2 regions of the Pseudomonas paraeruginosa genome follow, and region 2 is predicted to be linked to the other one. Evidence: riboswitches for the same ligand, from Rfam matches in the RefSeq annotation. Region 2 holds a riboswitch; the other holds the start of a gene.
What was found. A riboswitch is a leader RNA that binds a small molecule or an ion and turns the genes downstream of it on or off. The one in region 2 is predicted to bind cobalamin.
Positions count from the first base shown of each region.

Region 1: linked by a shared signal. The riboswitch ahead of btuB (TonB-dependent vitamin B12 receptor) and the one ahead of B7D75_RS10580 (TonB-dependent receptor) in region 2 are both predicted to bind cobalamin.

Region 1 covers NZ_CP020560.1:3,972,176-3,979,664, reverse strand. Annotated here, with positions in the region: gene lhpB (D-hydroxyproline dehydrogenase subunit beta LhpB) at 1-143, opposite strand, end outside; gene B7D75_RS18810 (4-hydroxyproline epimerase) at 140-1,084, opposite strand; gene B7D75_RS18805 (GntR family transcriptional regulator) at 1,200-1,868, opposite strand; gene B7D75_RS18800 (FUSC family protein) at 2,113-4,152, shown strand; cobalamin riboswitch at 4,200-4,407, shown strand; gene btuB (TonB-dependent vitamin B12 receptor) at 4,504-6,354, shown strand; gene cobO (cob(I)yrinic acid a,c-diamide adenosyltransferase) at 6,419-7,030, shown strand; gene B7D75_RS18785 (cobyrinate a,c-diamide synthase) at 7,062-7,489, shown strand, end outside.
Region 2 covers NZ_CP020560.1:2,203,475-2,210,963, reverse strand. Annotated here, with positions in the region: gene B7D75_RS10595 (bifunctional cobalt-precorrin-7 (C(5))-methyltransferase/cobalt-precorrin-6B (C(15))-methyltransferase) at 1-1,089, shown strand, start outside; gene B7D75_RS10590 (cobalt-precorrin-5B (C(1))-methyltransferase) at 1,082-2,182, shown strand; gene B7D75_RS10585 (cobalt-precorrin-6A reductase) at 2,179-2,907, shown strand; partial or broken gene B7D75_RS29725 (hypothetical protein) at 2,961-3,070, opposite strand; cobalamin riboswitch at 3,357-3,561, shown strand; gene B7D75_RS10580 (TonB-dependent receptor) at 3,661-5,823, shown strand; gene B7D75_RS10575 (ABC transporter ATP-binding protein) at 5,876-6,649, shown strand; gene B7D75_RS10570 (ABC transporter substrate-binding protein) at 6,646-7,489, shown strand, end outside.

The sequences.
Region 1 (7,489 bases), 1.8 Mb from region 2:
GCCACCAGGTGGCCCATGCCTGCCGCGGTGGCGCCGCCGCGCTGGCAGTCGACCACCAGCACGTCGAGACCGCGGCGCGCCAGCTCCTCGGCGCAGGCGGCGCCGACGATGCCGGCGCCGACCACGATGGCCTCGGCGTTCACCGGCGGATGCCCCAGGCGAACGGATCGTCGTCTTCCAGCAGCAGGGTGGCTTCCGCGCTGACGTGGGCGCGGCCGCGGATGGTCGGCACGATGCGCCCGCCGGGCCGGCCGTCGAGCCATTCGTAACGCCCCTCGAACTGGCTGCCGATCACGCTCGCCTGGCGCCACGGCTGGCCGGGCAGCAGCTTGCCGTCGGCGGCCAGGCAGGCCAGCTTGGCGCTGGTGCCGGTGCCGCAGGGCGAGCGGTCGTAGGCCTGGCCGGGACAGAGCACGAAGTTGCGGCTGTCGGCGTGGGGATCGTCGGCGAACAGTTCGATGTGGTCGATGGCGCCGCCGTCCTCGCCGCGGATGTCCTGGTCTTCCAGCGCCTGCTGGACGGCGACGGCATAGGCGGTGAGGGCGTCGAGGTTGTCGCCGGCGATGCGCTGGGCGTGTCCGGCGACCAGGAAGAACCAGTTGCCGCCCCAGGCGATGTCGCCGACGACCCGGCCGATGCCGGGCACCTGGACGGCGACCGCGCGCCGGTATTGGTAGGCCGGCACGTTGCGCACGCTGACCGAGCCGTCCTCGTGAAGGGTCGCCTCGACCTCGCCGACCGGCGTCTCGATGCGGTGCGCGCCGGGACCGATCCGCCCGAGGTGCGCCAGCGAGGCGACCAGGCCGATGGTGCCGTGGCCGCACATGCCGAGGTAGCCACTGTTGTTGAAGAAGATCACCCCGGCACAGGCTTTGGGGTCGACCGGCTCGCAGAGCAGGGCGCCGACCAGCACGTCGCTGCCGCGCGGTTCGAGGATGCAGGCGGTGCGCCAGGCGTCGTGGCGCTCGCCGAGCAGGCGCCGGCGCTCGGCCATGTCGCCGTGGCCGAGATCGGGAAAGCCGGCGATGACCAGGCGGGTGGGCTCGCCACCGGTATGCGAATCGATGATGCGGATGCGTTGCATGGTGGCGGTCGCCTGTGCCGGGGGAATGCGACACAGGGTGGCGTTTCGGCGGGACGGGGCGCTTGAGGATTTTCGTTCAGGCAGATGACGAAAACGGCATAACCGGATGGTCCGTTCAGGTGCTGGCGGGGCGGTTCGGCAGGTGTTCGTAGAGGGTCCGGCAGACCCCGACGATATGCTCCTCGATCAGCGCCGCGGCCCGCTCGGCATCGCCGGCGCGGCAGGCGGCGACGATCTCGCGGTGTTCGCGGTCGGCGCGTTGCTTGCCTTCGGACAGGCTCATCTGCATGCGCAGGTAGCGCTCCAGCTTGTCGTGGATGGAGCGGATCAGGTTGACCAGGAACGGCCGCTGCGCCGGCTCGTAGAGACAGGCGTGCAGTTGCCAGTTGAGTTCGGCCCAGCGGCCGACGTTGTCCTCGCCGACGAAGTCGGCGCAGATCGCCTCGGCGCGGGCGAAGGTGGCCTCGTCCATGTTCGGCACCGCCAGGCGGATCGCCTGTGCCTCGAGCAGCACCCGCACTTCGAACATCTGCGCCAGTTCCGGTTCGGAAATGCGCGTCACCACCGCGCCCTTGTTGCGCTGGAACAGCACCAGGCCTTCCGCCTCCAGGCGCTTGAGGGCCTCGCGGACGGGAATCTTGCTGACATTGAAGAGTTGCGCGATGTCGTCCTGGCGGATCGGTTCGTCCTCGGCGAAATGCCCGGCGATGATCGCTTCGCGCAGGTGCTTGGCGATGATCTCGGAGGCCGAGGGGGCGATGCCCAGGTTAGGGGCGTTGAGCATGGAGAGAGGCAAGCGGGACAACCTGCATGGCATGGGATACGTGCGGGATATTGTATACGAACGCTTGGCGCGTGCCGCTGCCGGTTGGCGCCTTCTGCGCAGGCGTGTTGGTCGGCCCCAGTGGGCCTCCGTGGCGCATGTTTCGCAGGGCGAAACGCTCTTCCGGAAAGTTCGCGGAGAGGCTGGACAATAGAAAATTAGCTTGCTAATAATTCGCTCGCTCATGTATTTCGGGGCGTCCGCGATGGCCAAGCCTTCTTTCCTTTCCTCCGACCTGGTCCAGGTGCTGCTGTGGCCGCGCCTGCACGAACTGCAGTTCGCGGTGAAGGCCCTGCTGGCCGGCGGGTTGGCCCTGTACCTGGCCTTCAGCCTGGAACTGGAGCAGCCGCAATGGGCGCTGATGACCGTGTTCGTGGTCAGCCAGCCTTATAGCGGCATGGTCCTGGCCAAGGGCATGTTCCGCCTGATCGGCACCTGCGCCGGTGCGCTGGTGTCGATCGGCATGGTCGCGCTCTATGGCCAGGCGTCGCTGCCGTTCCTCCTGCTGATGGCGCTCTGGCTGGCGTTCTGCACCGCTGGCGCGTCGCTGCTGCACAACCATGCTTCCTACGGTTTCGTCCTGGCCGGCTACACCGCGGCGATCGTCGCCCTGCCGGCCAGCGCCGATCCGGCGACGGTGTTCGACCAGGCGGTGGCGCGCTGTTCGGAGATCGGCCTGGGGATCCTCTGCGCGGCGCTGGTGAGCATCCTGCTCTGGCCACGGCGCCTGGAGCAGCAATTGGCGACCCAGGGCAAGGCGGCCTGGGAGGCCGGCCTGCAGGCGGGCGCGGCGGAGCTGCGCGGCGCCAGCGAACGCGGCGAACTGCTCGCGGCGCTGGGGCGGATCGCCGCGGCGGATGCCCAGCGCGACCATGCCTGGTTCGAAGGCGCGCTGGGTCGCGCCCGTTCCCAGGCCCTGCGCGTGCTCGGCCTCGACCTGCTCGGCCTGCTGCGCGCGGCGCGCAAGGTGGCGCGCGAGCGGAGGCTGCTCGATCCGGCCAGCGCGCATGCGTTGCAGCCCTGGCTGGAGGAGGTGGAGACGCTGCTGCGCGAGGGCCGCCGGGGCGAGTTCGAGAGTTGCCGGCGGCGCCTGCACGCCGTGCTGGACCTCGCGCACGGGCAACTGCACCTGTGCCTGGTCTGCCTCGAACGCTTGCTGGCCGAGGCGGGGGAGGCCGGGCGCAGCGTCGAGGCGCTGGTCTATGGCGAACCCACGCGCCAGGCGCCGGGCGCCATCGCCTGGCATCGGGACATCGAGCGCGGCGTGCTGTTCGGCCTGCGCAGCGCCCTGGCGTTCCTCTGCGTGGCCGCCTTCTGGCTGGCCAGCGCCTGGCCGAGCGGGTTGGGCGCGGTGTCGATCACCGGGGTGGTGCTGAGTCTCTTCGCCAGCCGCGACAACCCGGCCCAGGCTGGCCTCAACTTCCTGCGCGGGATCCTCCTGTCGATCCCGCTGGCCGGTTTCGTCGCGCTGTTCTACCTGCCCGGCGTCGACGGCTTCCCGCTGCTCTGCCTGGGCCTGGGCGTGCCGCTGTTCTTCGCCGCGCTGTGCGTGAACCGGGCGAGCCTGGCCGGGATCGCCTCGCCGTTCTGCATCTTCTTCGTGAAGAACGTCGCGCCGAGCAACAGCATGAGCTACGACCTCGCGCACTTCCTCAACAACGCCCTGTCGACGGTGCTCGGCGTGGCCTTCGCCGTGCTGGTGTTCAACCTGGTCAGCCTGCGGCCGGGCGAGCGCCATTACCGGCGCATGCTGCAGGCGACCCTCGGCGACCTGGCGCGGCTCACCCTGCGTTCGCCGGCGCAGGCCGAGGCCTGGTTCGGCGGGCGCACCGCCGATCGCCTGATCCGCCTGGCACAGCGCTACGACCGTTTGCCGGAGGGGCGCCGCCAGCCCTGGTCGGACGGCCTGATGGGACTCGATTTCGGCGACGAGCTGCTCTATCTGCGGCAATGCCTGGAGCAGGTCCCGGCGCCGCTGGCCGAGGCCCGCGACCGCTACCTGCGGCGCCTGCGCCTGGCGCTGCTGCGCGACGGCCCGCGGGCCGACCGCGAGCATGCCCTCGACCCGCCGACCGCGCGCCTGCTCAAGGCCCTGGCCGCCAGCCCGCTGGCCGGCAGCGAACGCGGCGAGCTGGCCGGCGCCGCGCTGGTGCAGTTGCAGGTCACCTGGCGACAGTGGTGCCGCAGCCATGCCCCGGCCGGGACGGCGCTGCGCGCGGACCCGCTCCCCGGAGCGGGGCGCTAGTTCTGCGGTGGCCGCCCACATTGACCGCGCAAGCCCCGAGCCACTAAGCTGCGCGCCTTGCGACAGGTGCCCCGCAAGGGGTGAAACAGGGAAGCTGGTGCGTTCCGTCGGAACCAGGCCAGCGCTGCCCCCGCAACGGTAGGCGAATCAGACAGCCGCTTCATGACCACTGTGCTCCGGCATGGGAAGGCGCGGCTGGAAGCGTCCAGCGCTTCGCTCGCGAGCCCGGAGACCGGCCTGACGCACCCACGGCATCGCGGAGGGCGCTGTCGGACGTCTCCTGCCGTCGCTTCGTCCTCCGTCTGCCTCAACCCAGGTCGCGCGGGTGAGAGCGACGGAGCAGCGCAGAGCATGAACAGAGTTTTCCTGACCCCGGCAGCCGTGGCGCTGTGCGGCGCGTCTTCCCTGAGCCTGGCCGAGCCGGTCAGCCTCGACGACCAGGTGGTGACCGCCACCCGTACCGCCCGGACCGCCGCCCAGAGCCTGGCGGCGGTGAGCGTCATCGACCGCGCCGAGATCGAGCGCAGCCAGGCGCGCAGCGTGCCGGAGCTGTTGCGCCAGGTACCCGGCGTGTCGCTGGCGAACAACGGCGGTTTCGGCAAGAACACCACGCTGTTCCTGCGCGGCACCGAGTCCGACCATGTGCTGGTGCTGATCGACGGCATCAAGGTCGGCTCGGCCAGCGCCGGCCTCACCGCGTTCCAGGATTTGCCGGTGGAGCTGATCGAGCGCATCGAGGTGGTGCGCGGGCCGCGTTCCAGCCTGTACGGCTCGGAGGCCATCGGCGGGGTGATCCAGATCTTCACCCGGCGCGGCGACGGGCAGGGCGCCAAGCCGTTCTTCTCCGCCGGCTACGGCACCCATCACACCCTGGAGGGCAGCGCCGGGGTCAGCGGCGGCGCTGGCAACGGCTGGTACAGCCTCGGGGTGAGCAGCTTCGATACGGCGGGCATCAATACCAAGCGCGCCGGTACCGGGGGCGATGAGCCTGACCGCGACGGCTACCGCAACCTGTCCGGCAACCTGCGCGGCGGCTATCGCTTCGACAACGGCCTGGAGCTCGACGGTACCCTGCTCAGGGCCAAGTCGCACAACGACTATGACCAGGTCTTCGGCAATTCCGGTTTCAATGCCAACGCCGACGGCGAGCAGAACCTGGTTGGCGGCCGCGCCCGCTTCACTCCGCTCGATCCCTGGCTGGTGACCCTCCAGGCCGGGCGCAGCGAGGACAAGGCCGATGCCTATCAGGATGGCCGTTTCTACTCGCGTTTCGATACCCGTCGCGACAGCCTGTCCTGGCAGAACGACCTGACCCTGGCCGAAGGCCATGTGCTGACCCTCGGCTACGACTGGCAGAAGGACGAGATCGGCAGCAGCGAAGCCTTCAGCGTCGACTCGCGGCTGAACAAGGGCTGGTTCGCCCAGTACCTCGGCCAGCACGGCCGCCAGGACTGGCAACTGAGCCTGCGCCGCGACGACAACCAGCAGTTCGGCGTGCACGACACCGGCAGCGCCGCCTGGGGCTACGCGCTGAGCGACGCGCTGCGCTTCACCGTCAGCTACGGCACGGCGTTCAAGGCGCCGACCTTCAACGAACTCTACTACCCCGACTACGGCAATCCCGACCTGGACGCCGAGACCTCGCGCAGCCTGGAGGTCGGCCTCAGCGGTACGCACGCGTGGGGACACTGGGCGGTGAATGCCTACCGCACCGACGTCGACGACCTGATCGGCAACGATCCACGCCCGGCGCCGGGGCGCCCCTGGGGGCAGCCGAACAACATCGACCAAGCGCGCATCCGCGGCGTCGAACTGGTCCTCGGCAGTCAGTGGCTGGGCTGGGACTGGAACGCCAACGCGACCTTCCTCGACCCGCAAAACCGTTCCGGCGGCGTCAACGACGGCAACGAGCTGCCGCGCCGGGCGCGGCGGATGTTCAACCTGGAGCTGGACCGGCGCTTCGAGCGTCTTTCGCTGGGCGCCAGCGTGCATGCCGAAGGCCGACGCTATGATGATCCGACCAACAAGGTGCGCCTGGGCGGCTACGCCACCCTCGACCTGCGCAGCGAGTACCGGCTGAACGACGAATGGCGCCTGCAGGGCCGGATCGCCAACCTGTTCGGTGCCGACTACGAAACCGCCTATGGCTACAACCAGCCCGGCCAGGCGGTCTATCTCAGCGTGCGCTACCAGGCCCTGTGAGGCCCGGTATTTCGAATCAACGAGGCGGCGGGCGAGATCCCGTCGCCGCAAGGAGTGATCGACGATGAACGAATCCCCCGAGAAGGACCAGCGCCACCGCGAGCGGATGGAGCGCAAGAAGGCCGTGGTCGACGAGAAGATCGCCCAGGCCCGCGACGAACGCGGCGTGCTCCTGGTGCATAGCGGCAACGGCAAGGGCAAGAGCAGCTCGGCCTTCGGCATGGTCGCGCGGGCCCTGGGCCATGGCATGAAGGTCGGGGTGGTGCAGTTCATCAAGGGCGCCGCCACCACCGGCGAGGAGGCCTTCTTCCGACGCTTCCCCGAGGAAGTCAGCTACCACGTGATGGGCGAGGGTTTCACCTGGGAGACCCAGGACCGCCAGCGCGACATCGCCAAGGCCGAGGAAGCCTGGAAGGTCGCCGCGCAACTGCTGGCCGACCCGGCCATCGGCCTGGTGGTGCTGGACGAACTGAACATCGCCCTCAAGCACGGCTACCTGGCGCTGGACAGGGTCCTGGCCGACATCCAGGCGCGCCCGGCCATGCAGCATGTGGTGGTGACCGGGCGCGGCGCGCAGCCGGGGATGATCGAGGCCGCCGACACGGTGACCGAGATGGGCCTGGTCAAGCACGCGTTCAAGGCCGGGATCAAGGCGCAGAAGGGAGTGGAATTCTGATGCCGGCGTCGTGCGCGGGGGCGTTCCATCCATGACCCAGGTACGCTGTCCGGCCCTGCTGGTCGCCGCTCCGGCCTCCGGCCAGGGCAAGACCACCGTGACCGCCGCCCTGGCCCGCCTGCATGCGCGCCAGGGGCGGCGGGTGCGGGTGTTCAAGTGCGGGCCGGACTTCCTCGACCCGATGATCCTCGCCCGCGCCTCCGGTGCGCCGGTCTACCAGCTCGACCTGTGGATGGTCGGCGAGGCCGAAGCGCGACGCCTGCTGGCCCAGGCCGCCGGCGAGGCCGAGCTGATCCTCATCGAAGGGGTGATGGGCCTTTTCGATGGCAACCCCTCGGCGGCCGACCTGGCGCGACGCTTCGACGTGCCGGTGCTGGGGGTGATCAACGGCGCGGCGATGGCCCAGACCTTCGGTGCGCTGGCCTACGGCCTGGCGCATTTCCAGCCGGACCTGCCGTT
Region 2 (7,489 bases):
GCCGCCCGCGAAACCTGGCCGACGCCGTTCTCCCTGGAACCATTGCTGGCCCGGCGCGGCCAGCCGACCTGCGTGCTGGCCAGCGGCGACCCGATGCTGTTCGGCGTCGGCGCCAGTCTCGCCCGGCAACTGCCGGCGACCGAACTGCGGGTCCTGCCGGCGCCCTCCTCCCTCTCGCTGGCCGCCGCCCGCCTCGGCTGGGCCCTGCAGGAGGTCGCCTGCCTGTCGCTGGTGGCGCGCCCGCTGGCGGCGCTGCAGGCACAGGTCCACGACGGCCGGCGCCTGCTGGTCCTCAGCAACGACGGCGACAGCCCGGCCGCCATCGCCCGCCTGTTGAACGCCCGTGGCTTCGGCGCCAGTCGCCTGAGCGTGCTGGAACACCTCGGCGGGCCGCTCGAGCGCCGTCTCGACGGCCTCGCCGGCGACTGGTCGCTGCCGCGCGCCGCCGATCTCAACCTGGTGGCGGTGGAATGCCGCGCCGGCGCCGGCGCCGTGCGCCTGCCGCTGACCCCGGGCCTGGCCGACGAAGCCTATCGCCACGACGGCCAGTTGACCAAGCGCGACGTCCGCGCCGTGACCCTGGCGCGCCTGGCGCCCTGCCCCGGCGAGCTGCTCTGGGACGTCGGCGCCGGCTGCGGCTCCATCGGCATCGAGTGGATGCGCGCACATCCCGGCTGCCGGGCGATCGCCGTCGAGGCCAACGAAGAACGCCAGGATCACATCCGCCACAACCGCGACGCCCTCGGCGTGCCGACCCTGCACCTGGTCGCCGGCAGCGCCCCGGAAGCGCTGCTGGAGCTGCCGGCCCCCGACGCCATCTTCATCGGCGGCGGCGTCACCGCCGAGGGCGTCCTGGAAACCTGCTGGGAGCGCCTGCGCCCCGGCGGCCGGCTGCTGGCCAACGCGGTCACCCTGCAGAGCGAACGGGTGCTGCTCGACTGGCAGCAGCGCCTGGGCGGCGAACTGACCCGCATCGGCGTCGCCCACGCGCGTCCCCTGGGCGGTTTCGACACCTGGCGCCAGGCGCTGCCGATCACCCTGCTGGAACTGCGCAAGCCGCTGACCCGGGACGCCCGCCGCGATGCGTGAGGAAACCCCGGAGCAGCCCGCGCCGCTGCGCAGCGGCTACACCACCGGCAGCTGCGCCACCGCCACCAGCCTGGCGGCGGCGCGCCTGCTGCTGGGCGGCACGACCAGCGACGCGGTGCGGATCGTCCTGCCCAAGGGCCAGCAGGTGCCGATGCGCCTGGAGTTCTGCCGCGCCTGGGAGAACGGCGCGGAAGCCGGCACCCTCAAGGATGCCGGCGACGATCCCGACGTCACCCACGGTGCCCTGGTGTTCGCCCGGGTGCGCCTGAGCGCCGCGCCCGGCGTGCGCTTCCACGCCGGTCCCGGGGTCGGTACGGTGACCCGCCCGGGGCTGACCCTGGCGGTGGGCGAGCCGGCGATCAACCCGGTGCCGCGTCAGATGATGGAGCGTCACCTCACCCAGTTGGCCGCCGAACACGGCTACACCGGCGGCTTCGAGGTGACGATCGGCATCGAGGGCGGCGAGGCGCTGGCGCTGAAGACCATGAACCCGCGCCTGGGCATTCTCGGCGGGTTGTCGATCCTCGGTACCAGCGGCATCGTCCGGCCTTTCTCCTGCTCGGCCTACATCGCCTCGATCCACCAGGGCATCGACGTCGCCCGCGCCAATGGCGTGCGCCACATCGCCGCCTGCACCGGCAACGCCAGCGAGGACGCCATGCGTCGCCGCTACGCGCTGCCGGAGATAGCCCTGATCGAGATGGGCGACTTCGCCGGCGCGGTGCTCAAGCACCTGCGCAAGGCGCCGGTGGAAAAGCTCAGCCTGTGCGGCGGCTTCGGCAAGATCAGCAAGCTCGCCGGCGGCCACCTCGACCTGCATAGCCGCCATTCCAGCATCGACCTGCCGCAACTGGCCGGCTGGGCCGCCGCGCTCGGCGCCAGCGCCGCCCTGCAGCAGAGCATGCGCGCCGCCAACACCAGCCAGCAGGCGCTGGCCCAGGCGCACGCCGAGGGCGTGGCCCTGGGCGACGCGGTCTGCGCCCACGCCCTGCGCTTCGCCCGCGGCATCGTGCCGGCCGAGGTGGCGCTGGAAGTCTTCGCCATCGATCGCCAGGGCAACCTGGTCGGCCAGGCCGGCGAGGAGCGATCGTGAAGCGCCTGCTGCTGCTCGGCGGGATCGGCGAGGCCCTGGCCCTCGCCCGTCGGCTCGGCCCCAGGCACCTCTACAGCCTCGCCGGATTGGGCAAGGTACCCGACGACCTGGCCTGCCCGGTGCGGGTCGGCGGCTACGGTGGTGCCGAAGGATTGGCGGCGTTCATCGGCGAAGAGGGTTTCGACCTGCTGGTGGACGCCACCCACCCCTACGCGGCGCGGATCAGCCGGAACGCCGTGCGCGCCGCGCGACTGGCCGGAGTGCCGTGCTGGGCGCTGCGCCGGCCCGGCTGGCAGGCCGGTCCCGGCGACGACTGGCGCGAGGTGGCCGACTGGGACGGACTGGTCGAGGCCCTCGCCCCCTTCTCCCGGCCGCTGTTCACCCTCGGTCGCGAACCGCTGCAGCACCTCGGGCGGATCCCGCCCCATCAGCACTGGACCATACGCTGCCTGCACGGCCAGCCGGCCGGCCCGCGCGCCGAGGTGATCGGCGCACGCGGCCCGTTCAGCCTGGACGGCGAGCGGGCGCTGTTCGAACGCCTGGGCTGCGACGTGCTGGTGAGCAAGAACAGCGGCAGCCAGGCCACCGAGCCGAAGCTCCAGGTGGCGCGGGAAATGCGCCTGCCGGTGCTGGTCCTGGCGCGTCCGGCGCTGCCGCCGGCGGACCGCGAGTTCGCCGACGGCGAGGCGCTGCTGGCAGCGATCCGCGATTGGGAAAGTGCCTGAAGCGAACGCTCATCCGCCCCGAGCTGCCCCGCCCCCGTCTCCGGCGCCGCCCACGCCGCGCTGAGATGTTCGTAGAGAGGGTCGCGCCAACCAGGATCGGCCCTACCCCGCCGACGATCTCCGCACGCGTGCCGGTCACCGCGCCGAGTGCCCGGCCGAGCATCAGGACCCCGCGGCCCGGCTTCGGCGCAGGAATGTCGTTGGTCTCACCAGTCCGGATGGAGACGCTGGCCATGGCGGTTGCCAAGAATGTTGACCAGCGCGTCGGCGGCGGGCTACTCCCCAGGGAAGGTCGGCAACCTGGCAGACATGAAAATTATGCGATGGAGGATGGACTGCGCCGCCACGCAGGCGGTGGCGAAGAAAAGTCTGCACAGGTGAATTGTTATAGTATAACATTTTATCCAATCCAGATCGTTCAAGGCTTGACTGGAAAGGGTGCGGATGTTCCCATCCGCCCCGTTCCAGGTGCTCCCTGCCGCCGCGCAGGGAGTGAAACGGGAAGCCGGTGCGTCACTTCGGTGACCAGTCCGGCGCTGCCCCCGCAACGGTAAGCGAGCGAGATCCTCATCAGGCCACTGTGCTCCGGCATGGGAAGGCGAGGATCTCACGACCCTCGCAAGCCCGGAGACCGGCCTGCAACGCCCTGTTGGCACACCCGCGGTGGGCGGGAGCGAGCCGGTTGTTCGAGGCGCTGTCGCGCCTGCGATTTCCCGCGCGTTCCGTCCTGCCCGGTCATGAGATGGAACGCCCATGCCCCGCTTCAGCCGTTTGCGCACCGAGCCTTTCGCCCTCGGCCTGTCCACCAGCCTGCTGCTGGTGCCGCCCGCCCTCGCCGAAACCGAAGAAGCCGCCCTCGCCCTGCCCAGCCAGTGGGTCAGCGCCCGCCAGGATCCCGCCGAAGCCGACCACATCGACCTCGCCACCCCGGTCGACGCCGGTTCGCGCCTGGGCCTCAGCGCCCTGGATACCCCGGCCAGCACCAGCAGCATCAGCGGCGCGGAAGTCCGCGGGCGCAACAACCCCAGCGTCCAGGCCGCCGTCACCCGCAGCCCCGGTATCAGCTTCATCGGCACCCCCGGCGACGGCGGCACCGGCCTCTCGGCGCGCGGCTTCAGCGGCCATGCGTCGGTGATGCAACTGTTCGACGGCACGCGCCTGTACACCGGCATGGGCACGGTGAACTTCCCCAGCGATCCGTGGATGGTCGAGCGCATCGACGTGATCCGCGGCCCGGCCTCGGTGCTGTACGGCGAAGGCGCCACCGGCGCGGTGATCAACGTGGTGCCGAAGAAGCCTTTCGCCGGCGAGATCCGCAACCACCTGCGCCTTGGCTACGGTTCCTACGACAACCGCCAGTTGGCCCTGGACAGCGGCGGCTCGCTGACCGACAGCCTCAGCTACCGGCTCAACCTGAACCAGCAGCAGAGCCACGGCTGGATCGACCGTGGCGACTCGCGCAACCTGGGCATCAGCGCGGCGCTGCGCTGGCAGGCCAGCGACGATCTGGCCTTCACCCTCGCCCACGACTATGGCGACCAGGAGCCGATGAACGACTTCGGCACCCCGCTGGTCGGCGGCAAGTACCACAAGCGCCTGCGCGAGAAGAACTACAACGTGCGCAACGACGTGCAGCGCTACAACGACCAGTGGACCCGCCTGACCACCGACTGGAGCCTTTCCGACAGCGTCAGCGCGAGCAACCAGCTGTACTACATCAAGGCCCGCCGCCACTGGCGCAACGCCGAAACCTACGAATGGGACGTGCCGCGCGAAGAGCTGTTGCGCAAGGACTACCTGCGCATCAGCCACGAGCAGGAGCAGATCGGCGACCGCCAGACCTTCGCCTTCCAGCACGCCCTGTTCGGCCTCGACAGCCGCACCCTGATCGGCGCCGAGTACAACCGCATCCGCTTCCGCCTGACCAACAACGCGCCATACGAGGACGTTGTCGACGGCGGCGAAAGCATCGACCCCTGGCATCCCGCGCCCGGCTACTTCGAAAGCCGCTCGCCCTACCGGCCGCACTCGCGCAGCCAGACCCGCACCTTCGCCCTGTTCGCCGAGAACCGCCTGCAGCTCAACGAGCGCCTGTCGCTGGTGACCGGGGTGCGCCGCGACCAGAACCATATCGAGCGCGCCGACCTGCGCGACGGCAGCCACAGCGACCGCAGCCTGCAGGGCGGCAACTGGCGCGCCGGGCTGGTCTTCGCGCTGACCCCGGAACTGTCGCTGTACGGCCAGTACTCCACCAGCGAGGACGGCGTGAGCAACCTGATCACCCTCAGCCCGACCCAGCAGCAGATGGACCTGACCCACTCGAAGCAGACCGAGGTCGGCCTCAAGCAGCTGTTCCCGGAAGGTCGCGGCGAATGGACCCTGGCCGCCTACCATATCGTCAAGAAGAAGCTGCTCAGCGCCAGCCCGCTGCCGCCGCACGACGCGCAGCAGGTCGGCCAGCAGAGTTCGGACGGCCTGGAGGCCAGCCTGGAGCTGAACCTGGCCCAGGACTGGCGGCTGTCGGCGAACGCCGCGCTGGTGCGTGCCGAATACGACGACTTCGACGAATCGGTCGGCGGGCAGACCTACTCGCGCAACGGCAACCGCCCCAAGAACGTGCCACGGCGCACCGCCAACCTCTGGCTGGACAAGTCCTTCGCCGATACCCTGCGCGTCGGCGCCGGGCTGCGCTACGTCGACCGGCGCTACGCCGACGCCGCCAACCAGGCCAGCCTGCCCGGCTACACGGTGGTCGACGCCAACCTGGGCTGGCGGGTACGGCCGGACCTGACCCTCGGCCTCGAGCTGTACAACCTGTTCGACCGCCAGTACGCCCTGGCTGACAACAACAACGGCCAGCAATGGATCATGGGCCAGCCGCGCTCGTTCAACGTCACCGCCGACTTCAGTTTCTGAAGCCGGCGCCGCGGCAATCGTCTCTGCTGAACCACCGGACCTGCGAGTAGCCATGTCGTCCCTTCACCTCGATGCCCTGCACTGGTCGCCCGACGCCTCCACCGAGCTGCTGCGCGGCGTGCACCTGGAAGTCCCGGCCGGCAGTTTCGTCGGCCTGATCGGCCCCAACGGCAGCGGCAAGACCAGCCTGCTGCGCTGCGCCTTCCGCTATGCGCGACCGCAGCGCGGCCGGGTGGTGCTCGACGGCGACGACCTCTGGCGCCAACCGCCGCGCTGGGCCGCCCGGCGCATCGCGGTGGTGTTGCAGGAATTCCCCGAGGACTTCGGCCTCGCCGTCGACGACGTGGTCGCCATGGGCCGCACGCCGCACCAGGGCCTGTTCGACGGCCACGGCGCGGACGACCGTCGGCGAGTCGAGCGAGCACTGCTCGCGGTCGGTCTCGAAGGGCGCGCCGCGAGCCCCTTCGCCAGCCTCTCCGGTGGCGAGAAGCAGCGCACCCTGCTGGCCCGCGCGCTGGTCCAGGAGCCGCGCCTGCTGATCCTCGACGAACCGACCAACCACCTCGACCCGCGCTACCAGCTGGAACTCCTGCGCCTGCTGCGCGGCCTCGGCCTGAGTACCCTGGCGAGCTTCCACGATCTCAACCTGGCGGCGGCCTTCTGCGATCGCCTCTACGTGCTCGACGGCGGCCGCATCGTCGCCCAGGGTACGCCGGCCGAGGTGCTCGACGCCGACCTGCTGTGGCGGGTGTTCGGCGTCCGCGCCCTGGTCGACCGCCATCCCCTTGCCGACCACCCGCGCCTGACCTGGATTACCCAAGCATGAAGCACGCACTCCTGCGCCACCTGCTGCCGGGCGTCCTGCTCGCCTGCGCCGATGCCGCCCTGGCCGACCACTATCCGCTCAGCGTGCGCAGTTGCGAGCGCGAGGTGACTTTCGAGCGGGCGCCGTCGCGCGCGGTCAGCCACGACATCAACCTCACCGAGATGATGGTCGCCCTCGGCCTGCAGACGCGCATGGTCGGCTATACCGGCATCAGCGGCTGGTGGAAGAATGCCGATCCCGGACTGATCGCCGCGCTCAAGCCGCTGCCCGAGCTGGTGGCGCGCTACCCCACGGCGGAAACCCTGCTCGATGTCGACGCCGACTTCTTCTTCGCCGGCTGGGGCTACGGCATGCGCGTCGGCGGCGACCTCACCCCGGCCAGCCTGGAGCCGCTGGGGGTGAAGGTCTACGAGCTGAGCGAATCCTGCGCGCAGATCGGCGAGCCGCGCCGCGCCAGCCTCGACGAGCTGTACCGCGACCTGCACAACCTGGGGCGGATCTTCGACGTCGAACCGCGCGCCGAGCGCCTGATCGCCAGCCTCCAGGCACGCATCGAGCGCGCCCGCGCCGGCATCCCGGCGAACGCCGAGGCGCCGCGGGTATTCCTCTACGACAGCGGCGAGGACCGCCCCTTCACCTCTGGCCGCCTGGGCATGCCGCAGGCGCTGATCGAGGCCGCCGGCGGTCGCAGCGTGACCGACGACGTGGCGGCCAGTTGGACCCAGGTCAACTGGGAAAGCGTGGTCGCCCGCGATCCGCAGGTGATCGTCATCGTCGACTACGGCGAGACCAGCGCCGCGCAGAAGCAGCGCTTCCTCGAAGACAACCCGGCGCTGCGCA